DNA from 2 places in the Streptomyces sp. NPDC047117 genome. Region 2 is predicted to be linked to the other one. Evidence: riboswitches for the same ligand, from Rfam matches in the RefSeq annotation. Region 2 holds a riboswitch; the other holds the start of a gene.
The links. A riboswitch is a leader RNA that binds a small molecule or an ion and turns the genes downstream of it on or off. The one in region 2 is predicted to bind thiamine pyrophosphate.
Positions count from the first base shown of each region.

Region 1: it holds a riboswitch for thiamine pyrophosphate, as region 2 does, so the genes downstream of both, thiO (glycine oxidase ThiO) here and thiC (phosphomethylpyrimidine synthase ThiC) in region 2, are expected to answer to the same signal.

Region 1 covers NZ_JBEYUN010000008.1:341,238-346,961, reverse strand. Annotated here, with positions in the region: gene pknB (Stk1 family PASTA domain-containing Ser/Thr kinase) at 1-162, opposite strand, end outside; gene ABZ840_RS18300 (thiazole synthase) at 219-1,073, opposite strand; gene thiS (sulfur carrier protein ThiS) at 1,083-1,328, opposite strand; gene thiO (glycine oxidase ThiO) at 1,325-2,551, opposite strand; TPP riboswitch at 2,549-2,662, opposite strand; gene ABZ840_RS18285 (FAD-dependent oxidoreductase) at 2,791-4,038, shown strand; gene ABZ840_RS18280 (Rv2175c family DNA-binding protein) at 4,129-4,494, shown strand; gene thiE (thiamine phosphate synthase) at 4,577-5,227, shown strand; gene metF (methylenetetrahydrofolate reductase [NAD(P)H]) at 5,393-5,724, shown strand, end outside.
Region 2 covers NZ_JBEYUN010000002.1:342,828-348,551, reverse strand. Annotated here, with positions in the region: gene ABZ840_RS04660 (SsgA family sporulation/cell division regulator) at 1-125, shown strand, start outside; gene ABZ840_RS04655 (YibE/F family protein) at 142-1,539, opposite strand; TPP riboswitch at 1,610-1,766, shown strand; gene thiC (phosphomethylpyrimidine synthase ThiC) at 1,761-3,542, shown strand; gene ABZ840_RS04645 (hypothetical protein) at 3,672-4,763, opposite strand; gene ABZ840_RS04640 (metallophosphoesterase) at 5,013-5,724, opposite strand, start outside.

The DNA of each region.
Region 1 (5,724 bases), on a different contig from region 2:
GACCAGGGACGGGTGCATCACCTTCAGGGCGAGCACCCGGTCCAGCCGGGTGTCGACGGCGCGGTAGACCGTCGCCATCCCGCCGGCGGCGATCCGCGCCTCTACGCGGTAACGGCCGTCGAGCAGCTGTCCGACCAGGGGGTCCTGAAGGGTGGTGTCCACGGCAGACGAGTCTACGAGCAGCCGTCCACCCGCCTCACGCCCCTGGCGCAGATCGCTCAGAAGGCGGGCCGCTCCGGGTCCAGCTCGGCCAGACCCGCGGCCGGCGAGGACGCCTCGGCGAAGTGGCGGCGCGGGATCCGGCCCGCCCGGTACGCCAGCCGGCCCGCCTCGACCGCGTGCCGCATGGCGTGCGCCATCAGGACCGGCTCCTGCGCCCTGGTCACCGCCGAGGCCAGCATCACCGCGGCGCAGCCCAGCTCCATGGCCTGGGCGGCGTCCGAGGCGGTGCCCGCGCCGGCATCGAGGACGACCGGCACCCCGGCCCGCTCGGTGATCAGCTGGAAGTTGTGCGGGTTGCGGATGCCGAGCCCGGAGCCGATGGGGGAGCCCAGCGGCATGATCGCCGCGCAGCCCACGTCCTCCAGCTTCCGCGCCAGCACCGGGTCGTCGTTGGTGTACGGCAGGACGGTGAAACCGTCGTCGACCAGCGTCTCGGCCGCGTCCAGCAGCTCCACCGGGTCCGGCAGCAGGGTCCGCTCGTCGGCGACGACCTCCAGCTTCACCCAGTCCGTGCCGAGCGCCTCACGGGCCAGCCGGGCGGTGAGCACCGCCTCGCCGGCGGTGTAGCAGCCCGCGGTGTTCGGCAGTGTCCGGATGCCGTGCCTGTTCAGCACGGAGAGCACCGAACCCTGCACCGTCGGGTCCAGCCTGCGCATCGCCACAGTGGTCAGCTCGGTGCCCGAGGCGAGCAGCGAGCGCTCCATGATGTCCAGGCTCGGCGCGCCGCCGGTCCCCATGATCAGCCGGGAGCGGAAGGCCGTACCGGCGATGACCAGCGGGTCCGCTTCGGGGGAGGCGTCAGGCGCCGCTTCGGGCACTGTCGTCTCTTCGAGGGTGTGCGTTTCGGTCATCTGTACGGATCAGCCTCCCTGTACCGCGGTGAGCACCTCGACGCGGTCCCCGGCGCCGAGCGGGGTCGCCGGCCACTGGCCGCGCGGCACGACCTCCTCGTTGACGGCCGCCGCGACCCCGCTGTCGGCGGTGGTCAGCGTCGCCACGAGCCGGTCGAGCGGCAGCCCCGCCGGTATCTCGCGGGGCTCGCCGTTCACGGAGACGGTCACGGGCGCCGGCCCGGAGGCGGCTTCGGGTGCCTGCTGGAGGGTCATACGGTCTGCTCCTGAAGTGCGGCGCGCGGCGCCGAAGAAGGGGACGAGGCGACTGCGGGCCCGAAGCGCAGCGGCGTGAAGGGCCGCGCCTCCTCGGGCAGCTCGCCGGTGGTCAGCGCGTGGGCCATGACGTCGCCGGTGGCCGGGGTGAGCAGCACACCGTTGCGGAAGTGGCCGGTGGCCATCAGCAGGCCGGGCAGCGCGCTGGGCCCGAGGAGCGGCGCGTTGTCGGGCGAGCCCGGACGCAGCCCGGCGATCGTCTCGACCAGCGGCAGCTCCGTGATGCCCGGCACCAGCTCGTGCGCGTCGCGCAGCAGCTCGTAGACGCCGCCCGCGGTCACCGTGGTGTCCCAGCCCAGCTCCTCACTGGTGGCGCCGACGACCATGTCGCCGTTCTCGCGCGGCACCAGGTAGAGCGGGCCGCCGCGTACGACGGCACGCACGGTGCGGGACAGGAACGGGCCGTACGCGGCGGGGATCTTCAGCCGCAGCACCTGGCCCTTGACCGGCCGGACCGGCGGCCGCACCTGCTCCGGCACCCCGGCCAGCAGTCCGCTGAAGCTGCCGGCGGCCAGCACGACCTGCCCGGCCGACAGCGATGTGCCGTCCGCCAGCTCGACGCCCGTGGCCCGGCCGTCGGCGACGGAGAGCCGCCCGGCCCGGTCCCGTACGAACGCCACCCCGGCCCGCTCGCAGGCCGTCAGCAGGGCCGTCGCGAGTCGCCTCGGGTCGATCTGGTGGTCACCGTCCACCCGGAGTCCGCCGCGCACACCCGGCGCGAGCATCGGTTCGAGCTTCCGGCACTCGCGGCCGGTCAGCCACTCCGAGTCCAGTCCGCAGCGGCGCTGCAGCGCGTGCAGCTCGCGCAGGTGGGCGCGGTCGTCGGCGTCCAGGGCCACGGCGAGCGTGCCGCACCGCCGGTATCCCAGCTCCTGTCCGCTCGCCTCGGCCAGCTCGGCGGCGAACGCCGGGTAGCGCGCGGCAGAGTCGAGATTCAGCCCGAGGAGCGTTTCTTCGCCGTAATGCAGCTCGGTGACGGCGGCCAGCATGCCGGCCGCGACGCGCGCAGCGCCGCCGCCCGGCGCCGGATCCACGACCGTCGTGCGCAGCCCCCGCTGGGCGGCGCGCCAGGCCGTCACGAGCCCCGCCAGACCGCCCCCGACGATCACCACGTCGGGGTGCCCGGAAGCCGTCCCCGGTGGCATACCTGCAGGTGGATGCATGAGTGTCCAGCCCCTCCCTTCGCCGGCATGACCCGGATCAGGTTCGTACGGTCGGAGGCCGCCGCAGCCTCCCTCTCAGCCCGGTGCGTCCGGGCTCCCGCGAGTACAAGTGCCGTCAGAGTAGTACGCGTGCCCGACGCGTCGTAAGGGTGCTCTGCGCGGCCGGACCGTGACCCTGTGTCAGAGATCTCGTCGCGCGGTGCTGAGCCAGTCGAAGGACCGCGTCCTAGAGTGATCGAGTGAGCCAGCAGAGCAAGTACTCGCGGACCCCCGACCGCTCGCGCCGCGTCGTCATCGTCGGCGCGGGGATGGCGGGCGTGCAGACCGCCGTTGCCCTGCGCGAACAGGGCTGGCGCGGCACGATCACCCTGCTCGGCGCCGAACCCCACCCGCCCTACGACCGGCCGCCGCTCTCCAAGGCGGTGCTGCTGGGCAAGGCGGACGGCTCGGCCTTCGACGTCGACTTCGCCTCCCTCGGCATCGACCTGGAGCTCGGCCGGCGGGTCACCGGACTCGCCGCCGACGCCCACGAGGTGCTGACGGAGACCGGCCCCGTCCCGTACGACCGCCTGGTCATCGCCACGGGGGCCGAGGCGATCACCCTCCCCGGGAGCGAGGGCGTCCCGGGCGTCCACGTGCTGCGCACCCTGGACGACGCCGAGCGGCTGCGCCCGGTGCTCTCGGCGCAGCAGCGCGTCGTGGTGGTCGGCGCCGGCTGGATCGGCGCGGAGTTCGCCACCGCCGCCCGTGAGGCCGGCTGCGCGGTCACCGTCGTGGAGGCGGCGGACCGCCCGCTGGCCGGCGCGCTGCCCGAGGAGGTGGCAGCGCACATGGCCCGCTGGTACGCCGACGCGGGCGCCGTGCTCCGTACGGGCACCCGGGTCGCCGCGGTGAAGGAGGGCGCCGTCGTGCTCGCGGACGGCACGTCGCTGCCCGCGGACGCCGTGGTGATCGGCATCGGCTCGCGGTGCGCCACGGACTGGCTGGCCGGCTCGGGCGTCGAGCTGTGCGAGGACCGCTCCGTACGGGCCGACGAGCGGCTGCGCACCTCGCTGCCCGATGTGTACGCGGTCGGCGACTGCGCCTCCTTCCCGTCCGCGCGCTACGGGCGCCGCCTCCTCGTGCACCACTGGGACAACGCCCTTCAGGGGCCGCGCACGGTCGCCACGAACATCGCCCGGTGCGAGGCGGAGGGCACGGTGTACGACCCGGTGCCCTACTTCTGGTCGGAGCAGTTCGGCCGCTTCGTGCAGTGCGCCGGGTACAGCCCGGTCGCCGACGAGCTGATCTGGCGCGGTGACCCGGAGAGCGCGGCGTGGACGGCGCTGTGGCTGCGGGAGGGCGCGCTGGTGGCGCTGCTGGCTGTCGGCCGGCCGCGCGACCTGGCGCAGGGCCGCAAGCTCATCGAGCGCGGCGCCCGGCTGGACCGGGCACGCGCCGCCGACGCCTCGGTGCCGCTGAAGTCGGCTGAGCTGTCCGGGCTCTGAAGGGCGGCCGGACCCCTGGTGTGGCCGGTGGTGTGCACTGATGGCGATGCCCGGCTACCGACTGTCAGTGGGGGATGGCACGCTTGGGGTGTGACCGAGATTGACGCAAAGATCGATGGACTGGTTTCCGCCTGGCTCACGCTTCCCGACATCGCCGAGGAGTTCGGCGTCGAGGTGACGCGGGTCCGGCAGCTGGTCAAGGAGGGCCAGCTGATCGCGGTGCGCCGCGGTGAGAACAGGGCCCTCCATGTGCCGGCCGAGTTCATCAAGGACGGAAAGGTCGTCAAGGGCCTGGTGGGGACGCTGACGCTCCTCAGGGACGACGGCTTCACCGACGAAGAGATGCTGGAGTGGCTGTTCACCGCCGATGAGACCCTGCCGGGGACGCCGGCGCAGGCGCTGCGCGAGAATCGCGGCACGGAGGTGAAGCGCCGGGCGCAGGCGCTCGCCGTCTGACACACCCGTCATCACCGCCGTAACCGCAGGGCGTACGGACCGGCAGATCCGGTCCGTACGCCCGGACTGGGGGGAACACCCGATGAGCACCGCACGACAGGCCCTGTCCGACGCCCGGCTGTACCTCTGCACGGGGGCACGCAAGGAGCAGGGCGATCTGCCGGAGTTCCTGGACGCCGTGCTCTCCTCCGGCGTGGACATCGTGCAGCTGCGCGACAAGGGCATGGAGGCCGGCGAGGAGCTGACCCACCTGGAGGTCTTCGCCGACGCCTGCAAGCGGCACGGCAAGCTGCTCGCGGTCAACGACCGCGCGGACGTCGCGCACGCCATCGGCTCCGACGTGCTCCACCTCGGGCAGGGCGACCTGCCGGTCCCGGCGGCCCGCGCCGTCCTCGGCGAGGACGTGCTCATAGGCCGTTCCACACACGCGGAGGCGGAGGTCGACGCCGCCCTGACCGCGCCGGGCGTGGACTACTTCTGCACGGGCCCCTGCTGGCCCACCCCCACCAAGCCCGGGCGGCACGCCCCCGGCCTGGACCTCGTGCGCTACACCGCCGCGCAGCGCCCCGACCGCCCCTGGTTCGCCATCGGCGGCATCGACGCGGACAACCTGGACGAGGTGCTGGCCGCAGGCGCCCGCCGCGTCGTGGTGGTGCGCGCGATCACCGAGGCGGAGGACCCCGGCGCCGCCGCGGCCGCGCTGGCGAAGCGGATCCGCGCGTACGACGCCTGAGTCGCACCCGGAGTGACGTCGGGCGCATACGGAGCGTCACGAAGTCCGGGGCGGTGAGCAGTGGTCTGACGTGAAGTGTCCGACTGGTGAACAGGAGCCCGGCAAACCGGGGCATTCCGCAAGGCGTGGTTGGGGGCCCGCCAGGCCGGTGGTTAACCTGCCGGTATGGCCCTAGGTACCCCTTCCACCAGGACTGACCGCGCGCGTACGGTGCGTGAACTGCTCGCTTCGGGCAAGCGGTCCTATTCGTTCGAGTTCGCCGCCCCCAAGACCGAGAAGGGCGAGCGGACTCTGTGGAAGGCCATTCGCCGGATCGAGGCCGTCGCGCCGACCTTCGTGTCCGTGACGTACGGCGCCGGCGGCACCTCCCGTGAGGGCACCGTCCGCGCGACCGAGCGGATCGCCACGGACACCACCCTCACCCCGGTCGCCCACCTGACCGCGGTCAACCACTCCCTCGCCGACCTGCGGAACATCATCGGCCAGTACGCCGGTGC
Region 2 (5,724 bases):
CGGCACCGATCGTCGCCTTCCTGGACCGTACGGACCGGCTGGTCCCGCTCGGCCAGGAGCAGGTCTGCGGCACGCTCGACGCGGAGCTGGACCGGATCCTCGCCAACGCCCGGCAAGCGGGCTGACCGCCGGTCCGGCCCGTCAGCGCTTGCGGCGGCGGCCCCGGCCGCCGCGCCTGCTGCCCGGCTGCCCGGGCCCCGGACCGGCTGCCCGGCCGGACTCCGTCCGCCGCCCGACCGCACCGGTGCGGTCCGCCGAGACCACCAGCACGGCCAGCAGCGTCGTCAGCGGTACGGACGCGACGAGCCCGATGCTGCCCACCAGCGTGCGGACGATCTCCTCGGCCACCACCTCGCTGGTGGCGACCGTACCGACACTGCTCCGCGCGATCGAGAAGAGCAGCAGAAGCGGCAGGGCCGCGCCCGCGTACGCCAGCACCAGCGTGTTCACCACCGACGCGATGTGGTCCCGGCCGATGCGCATCGCCGCGCCGTAGATCCGCCGCCGGCTCGCCGTCGGATCGGCGTCCCGCAGCTCCCACACGGCCGCCGTCTGGGTGACCGTCACATCGTCCAGCACGCCCAGTGAACCGATGATGATCCCCGCCAGCAGCAGACCGCGGATCTCGATGCCCGGGAAGAGGCTGTGCACGAGACCCGTCTGGTCGTCGGTGTTGCCCGTCAGCTGCGCCCAGCCGATGAAGACCGACCCCAGCAGGCCGATCAGCAGCAGCGACGCGAGCGTGCCGAGCACCGCGACCGACGTCCGGGCGGTCAGCCCGTGGCACAGATACAGCGCGATGAGCATGATCGCGCTGCCTCCGATCACCGCCACGAGCAGGGGATTCGACCCTTGCAGGATGGCGGGCAGGATGAACACCGTGAGCACCGCGAAGCTCGCCGCCAGCGCGACCAGCGCCAGGATTCCGCGGAGCCGGCCGACGACCACCACCGCCAGGGCGAACACCGCCGCCAGCACCCACATCGGGAACGAGCGGTCCACGTCGGTGACGGAGTACTGCAGGTTCCGCGGCGCCTTGGGTGCGTACGCCACCACGACGCCCTGGCCCTCGGTGTAGCGGCGTGAAGCGTCCGGCGTCACCACGGTCTTGAAGCGGTGTCCGGTGTCCTTGCCGCTGGTGACCTCGATGGTCGCCTGCTCGCAGCTCTGCGCCTGCTGCTGCTCACCGCCGGACGGGCCCGACGGCTGCTGTTGCTGTTGCATCTGTTGCTGCTGCTGGGCATTGACGTCCGCGCAGTTCACCTTCGTCAGGCGGACGACACGCGCGGTCTGGGTCTCCTGGTCGAAACCCACCCCGGACGGCTTGTGCGAGGGCGCGCCGCCGGGCCACAGCGCGATCAGCCCCACGCCCACTGCCAGGGCGAACGGGATCAGTACCGCGGCGATGACCTTGCGCAGGTGCCGGGACACGGGGGTCGCGGGGCCGTGGCTGTGTCCATGGCTGTGGCCGTGTCCTTGCGGGGTGCCGGACGCGGGGGAATGGCCGTGCGGCTGGTGCTCGGGCTCGTTGGAGGTCACCGCCCGATCATCCAACAACTCACCGGGCCCCCTGTTCACCACGCGGCATCGGCCGCTACCGTGGTGGCACCTTTGCAATCGCGGGAGCTCGGAGCACCGGGCTGAGAGGGCGCTGATCTCCGTCCCAGCGAGGTTTCACGTGAAACCTCAGCAGACGGAAACCGCTGCGTCGACCGCCGAACCTGTTACCGGGTAATGCCGGCGTAGGGAGTGGGTCTTCAATGACTCTGCAGGATGCACGCACGCCCGAAAACGGTGGCACCGACGAGTCTGCCGAGACGCAGCAGATCGGCTGGCACAAGGGCTACATCTCTGGTTCGCGCCCCGACCTGCGGGTGCCGGTCCGGAGGGTGCACCTCACCAATGGCGAGCACGTGACGCTTTACGACACGTCAGGCCCGTACACCGACCCCCAGATCGAAACCGACGTCCGCCGTGGCCTCGCGCCGCTGCGGGAGAATTGGATCATCGCCCGCGGCGACACCGAGGAGTACGCGGGCCGGCCGCTGCGTCCGGAGGACGACGGCCTCAAGCACACCTCGCCGCGCGGCGGCCTGAAGAACCTCGACGCGGTCTTCCCCGGCCGTCCCCGGCAGCCACGCCGGGCCCGCGAGGGCGCCGTCTCGCAGCTCGCGTACGCGCAGCGCGGCGAGATCACCGCGGAGATGGAGTACGTCGCGGTCCGTGAGAACTGCACGCCCGAGTTCGTACGGGACGAAATCGCGGCGGGTCGCGCGGTATTGCCGGCCAATGTCAACCACCCGGAGATCGAGCCGATGATCATCGGCAAGAACTTCCTGGTGAAGGTCAACGCCAACATCGGCAACTCCGCGGTGACCTCCTCCATCGAGGAGGAGGTGGAGAAGATGACCTGGGCGACCCGCTGGGGCGCCGACACGGTCATGGACCTCTCCACCGGACGCAACATCCACACCACCCGCGAGTGGGTGCTGCGCAACTCCCCCGTCCCGATCGGCACCGTCCCCCTCTACCAGGCGCTGGAGAAGGTCGACGGCAAAGCCGAGGACCTGACCTGGGAGATCTACAAGGACACCGTCATCGAGCAGGCCGAGCAGGGCGTCGACTACATGACGGTCCACGCCGGCGTGCTGCTGCGGTACGTACCGCTCACCGCCCGCCGTAAGACCGGCATCGTCTCCCGCGGCGGTTCGATCATGGCGGCCTGGTGCCTGGCGCACCACAAGGAGTCGTTCCTCTACGAGAACTTCGAAGAACTCTGCGACATCCTCGCGTCGTACGACGTCACGTTCTCCCTCGGAGACGGGCTGCGCCCCGGTTCCATCGCGGACGCCAACGACGAGGCGCAGTTCGCCGAGCTGAAGACGCTCGGTGAGCTGAACACGATCGCCAAGGCACACGGCGTGCAGACCATGATCGAGGGCCCGGGACACGTCCCGATGCACAAGATCAAGGAGAACATCGACCTCCAGCAGGAGATCTGCGAGGAGGCGCCGTTCTACACGCTCGGCCCGCTGACCACCGACATCGCGCCCGCGTACGACCACATCACCTCCGGTATCGGCGCCGCGATGATCGCCTGGTGGGGCACGGCGATGCTCTGCTACGTCACGCCCAAGGAGCACCTGGGCCTGCCCGACCGCGACGACGTGAAGACCGGTGTCATCACATACAAGATCGCGGCACACGCGGCCGACCTGGCGAAGGGCCACCCGGGCGCACAGGAGTGGGACGACGCCCTCTCCGACGCGCGCTTCGAGTTCCGCTGGGAGGACCAGTTCAACCTGGCCCTCGATCCGGACACCGCCCGCGCGTTCCACGACGAGACGCTCCCCGCGGAGCCGGCCAAGACCGCGCACTTCTGCTCCATGTGCGGCCCGAAGTTCTGCTCGATGAAGATCTCCCAGGACATCCGCCGCGAACACGGTGGTGACCTGGCGATCGACCCCGAAGCGGGCATGGCCGAGAAGTCCAAGGAGTTCGCGGCAGCGGGCAACCGGGTGTATCTGCCGATCGCGGAGTGACCTGAGCGCGGCCACCGCGCACCGCCCGTCCGCCGAGGGGCCCTGGCACGAGCCGGGGCCCCTCGGCGCTGTCCTGCCACAGCCGCCGGGCGGCGCGGCAGCACCCGTGCCGGCGGAGCCCGCCGCGGCTCACTCCGGCTGGTGGTCCGGGCCGCCGTAGTCCGGGCTCGTGAAGTCGGGGCTGGTGAAGCGGGGGCGGACGGCGGCGCGGTGATCGTCCTCCGGGCCGGAGAAGCGCGGATGGGTGTAGCCGAGCGGCGGCATGCGTCCGACGTCCGAGGTGCGGTGGACGACGAAGCGGCCGGCGGCTTCGGGCGCCGCGGGCGACGAGGGCGCGGGCGGATTTCTGTCGGTGTCGCCGTCGGCGGGCTCGCCGGCCGGCGGGCCGGGGGCGGCCGGGCCACCGGGACCGGACGTCGGGGCCGTACCGGGCGCACGGTCGGCAGCGCCGGCCGGGGCGGCCGGCGTGCCCGGTCGCGGCGGGCTCGCGGGCTTCTCCGCGGAGGAGCCGGGGTGCGGGCCCGGTGGCGCTTCCGGTGCCGTCAGGGCCTCCAGCAGGAACGGGCGCAGGCCGCGTTCGAGGAGGGCCTCGCGCCACTTCTCCCGGGCCCGGTCGACCTCCTGGGCGAGCTCGCTCGGGCGGGAGGCGCGCAGGGACGTGGAGCCGTTCCGGAGCGCGGTGACGAGCAGGCCCCCCATCGCGATGAGGATCGTCGCCGCGGTCAGACCGGCGAACGCCCAGCCGACGCTGATCAGCGGCTGCGCCAGGGCCTCGTCGGGGCTGACGGTGTGCAGGGCGTAGCCGATGAGGAGGAAGAGGACCGCGGCGATGCCCGCCAGGACGGGCGCGAGGACCGTGACCATCGCGGCCAGCCCGGCGCCCGTGGTTTCGGCGACCTCGCCCATCGCGGCGAGGTTGACGCCGGCGCCGCCCGCGCCGTTCCCACCGCCCTCGCCCGCTTCGGTACCGGCCGTGGCCGGGCGCGCGGACGCGGGCGAGCGCAACTCCGCGCGCAGCGAGACGTAATGCTGGTATTCGGCCGTCGCGCACGCGGCGATGGCGGTCGTGGCGCTGAGCGCCATGGTGCGCAGCTGCTCAGTGTTGAGGCGCATGCCTGTCGCGGCGAGATCCGGGCGGTCGGCCGCGGCGCGCAGAGCCTCGTCGAGGGCCCGCCGGAATTCCTCGCGGTCCTCGTTCAGCAGGTGCGGAGCGCTGTTCATGTGCATCCCCCGATGCTCCGTAGGGCCGTACGGGCCGGTATGAACCGGGCAGTTGGCGGGAAACGGAGGAGAGCCTGCTACGGATAGACCGATGGTAGAGCGCGCCCTGTCCGGCGTGACAGAGGATTTCGGAAATTCGCTCCGGCCGTGACAAGCCTTCCCCGGCCGCCCCCCGGCCCGTCTACTGTGCCCACGCTCAGCCCCCGCCCGGCCGGTTACCGGCCTGCGGTACCCATGCCCCGATACGGGTCAGGCAGTCAGGGGGAGCTGAACGACCAGCAGCTTTCCGGCCATCGTGACGCCGCCGTCCATGGCGACCGCGAGCCCGTCGGCGTACACGTGCGGCTCCTCGACCGCGACGCCCTCGCTCTCGCCGTCCTCGGTGCCGACCTCGCCGAGGAGGTACGGGATGGGGCTGTGCCCGTGGACGATGCGCTCGCCGCCGTACGTGCCGATCAGTTCGAGCACGGCCTGCGGGCCGGACTCGTCGCGGAACGCGAACCGCTTGGTCAGCTTGCGGAAGAGGTCCCAGACCTCGTTGGCGTCGCTGCGGGTGAGGACGTCGTGGACGGCGTCGTTGACCGCCTCGATGGAGTCGCCGTAGTCGAGGTACGCGGTGGTGTCGGAGTGCACCAGGAGGTGCCCGTCCTCCTGCGTCATGGCGTCCAGCCGGGCCATCCACTGCAGGTGGTGGTCCTGGAGACGGTCCATGTCGGTCTTCTGGCCGCCGTTGAGCAGCCAGGCGGCCTGGAAGGAGGCGGTGCCGGCGCCGGACTGCACGGGGGTGTCGCCGAACCGCTTGGCGCCGAGCAGCAGCAGCTCGTGGTTGCCCATGAGGGCCTTGCAGTAGCCGCCTGCCGCAGCGGCCTCGGCGGACAGCTGCATGACCAGGTCGATCACGCCGATGCCGTCCGGGCCGCGGTCGGTGAAGTCGCCGAGGAACCACAGCCGGGCGTTGCCG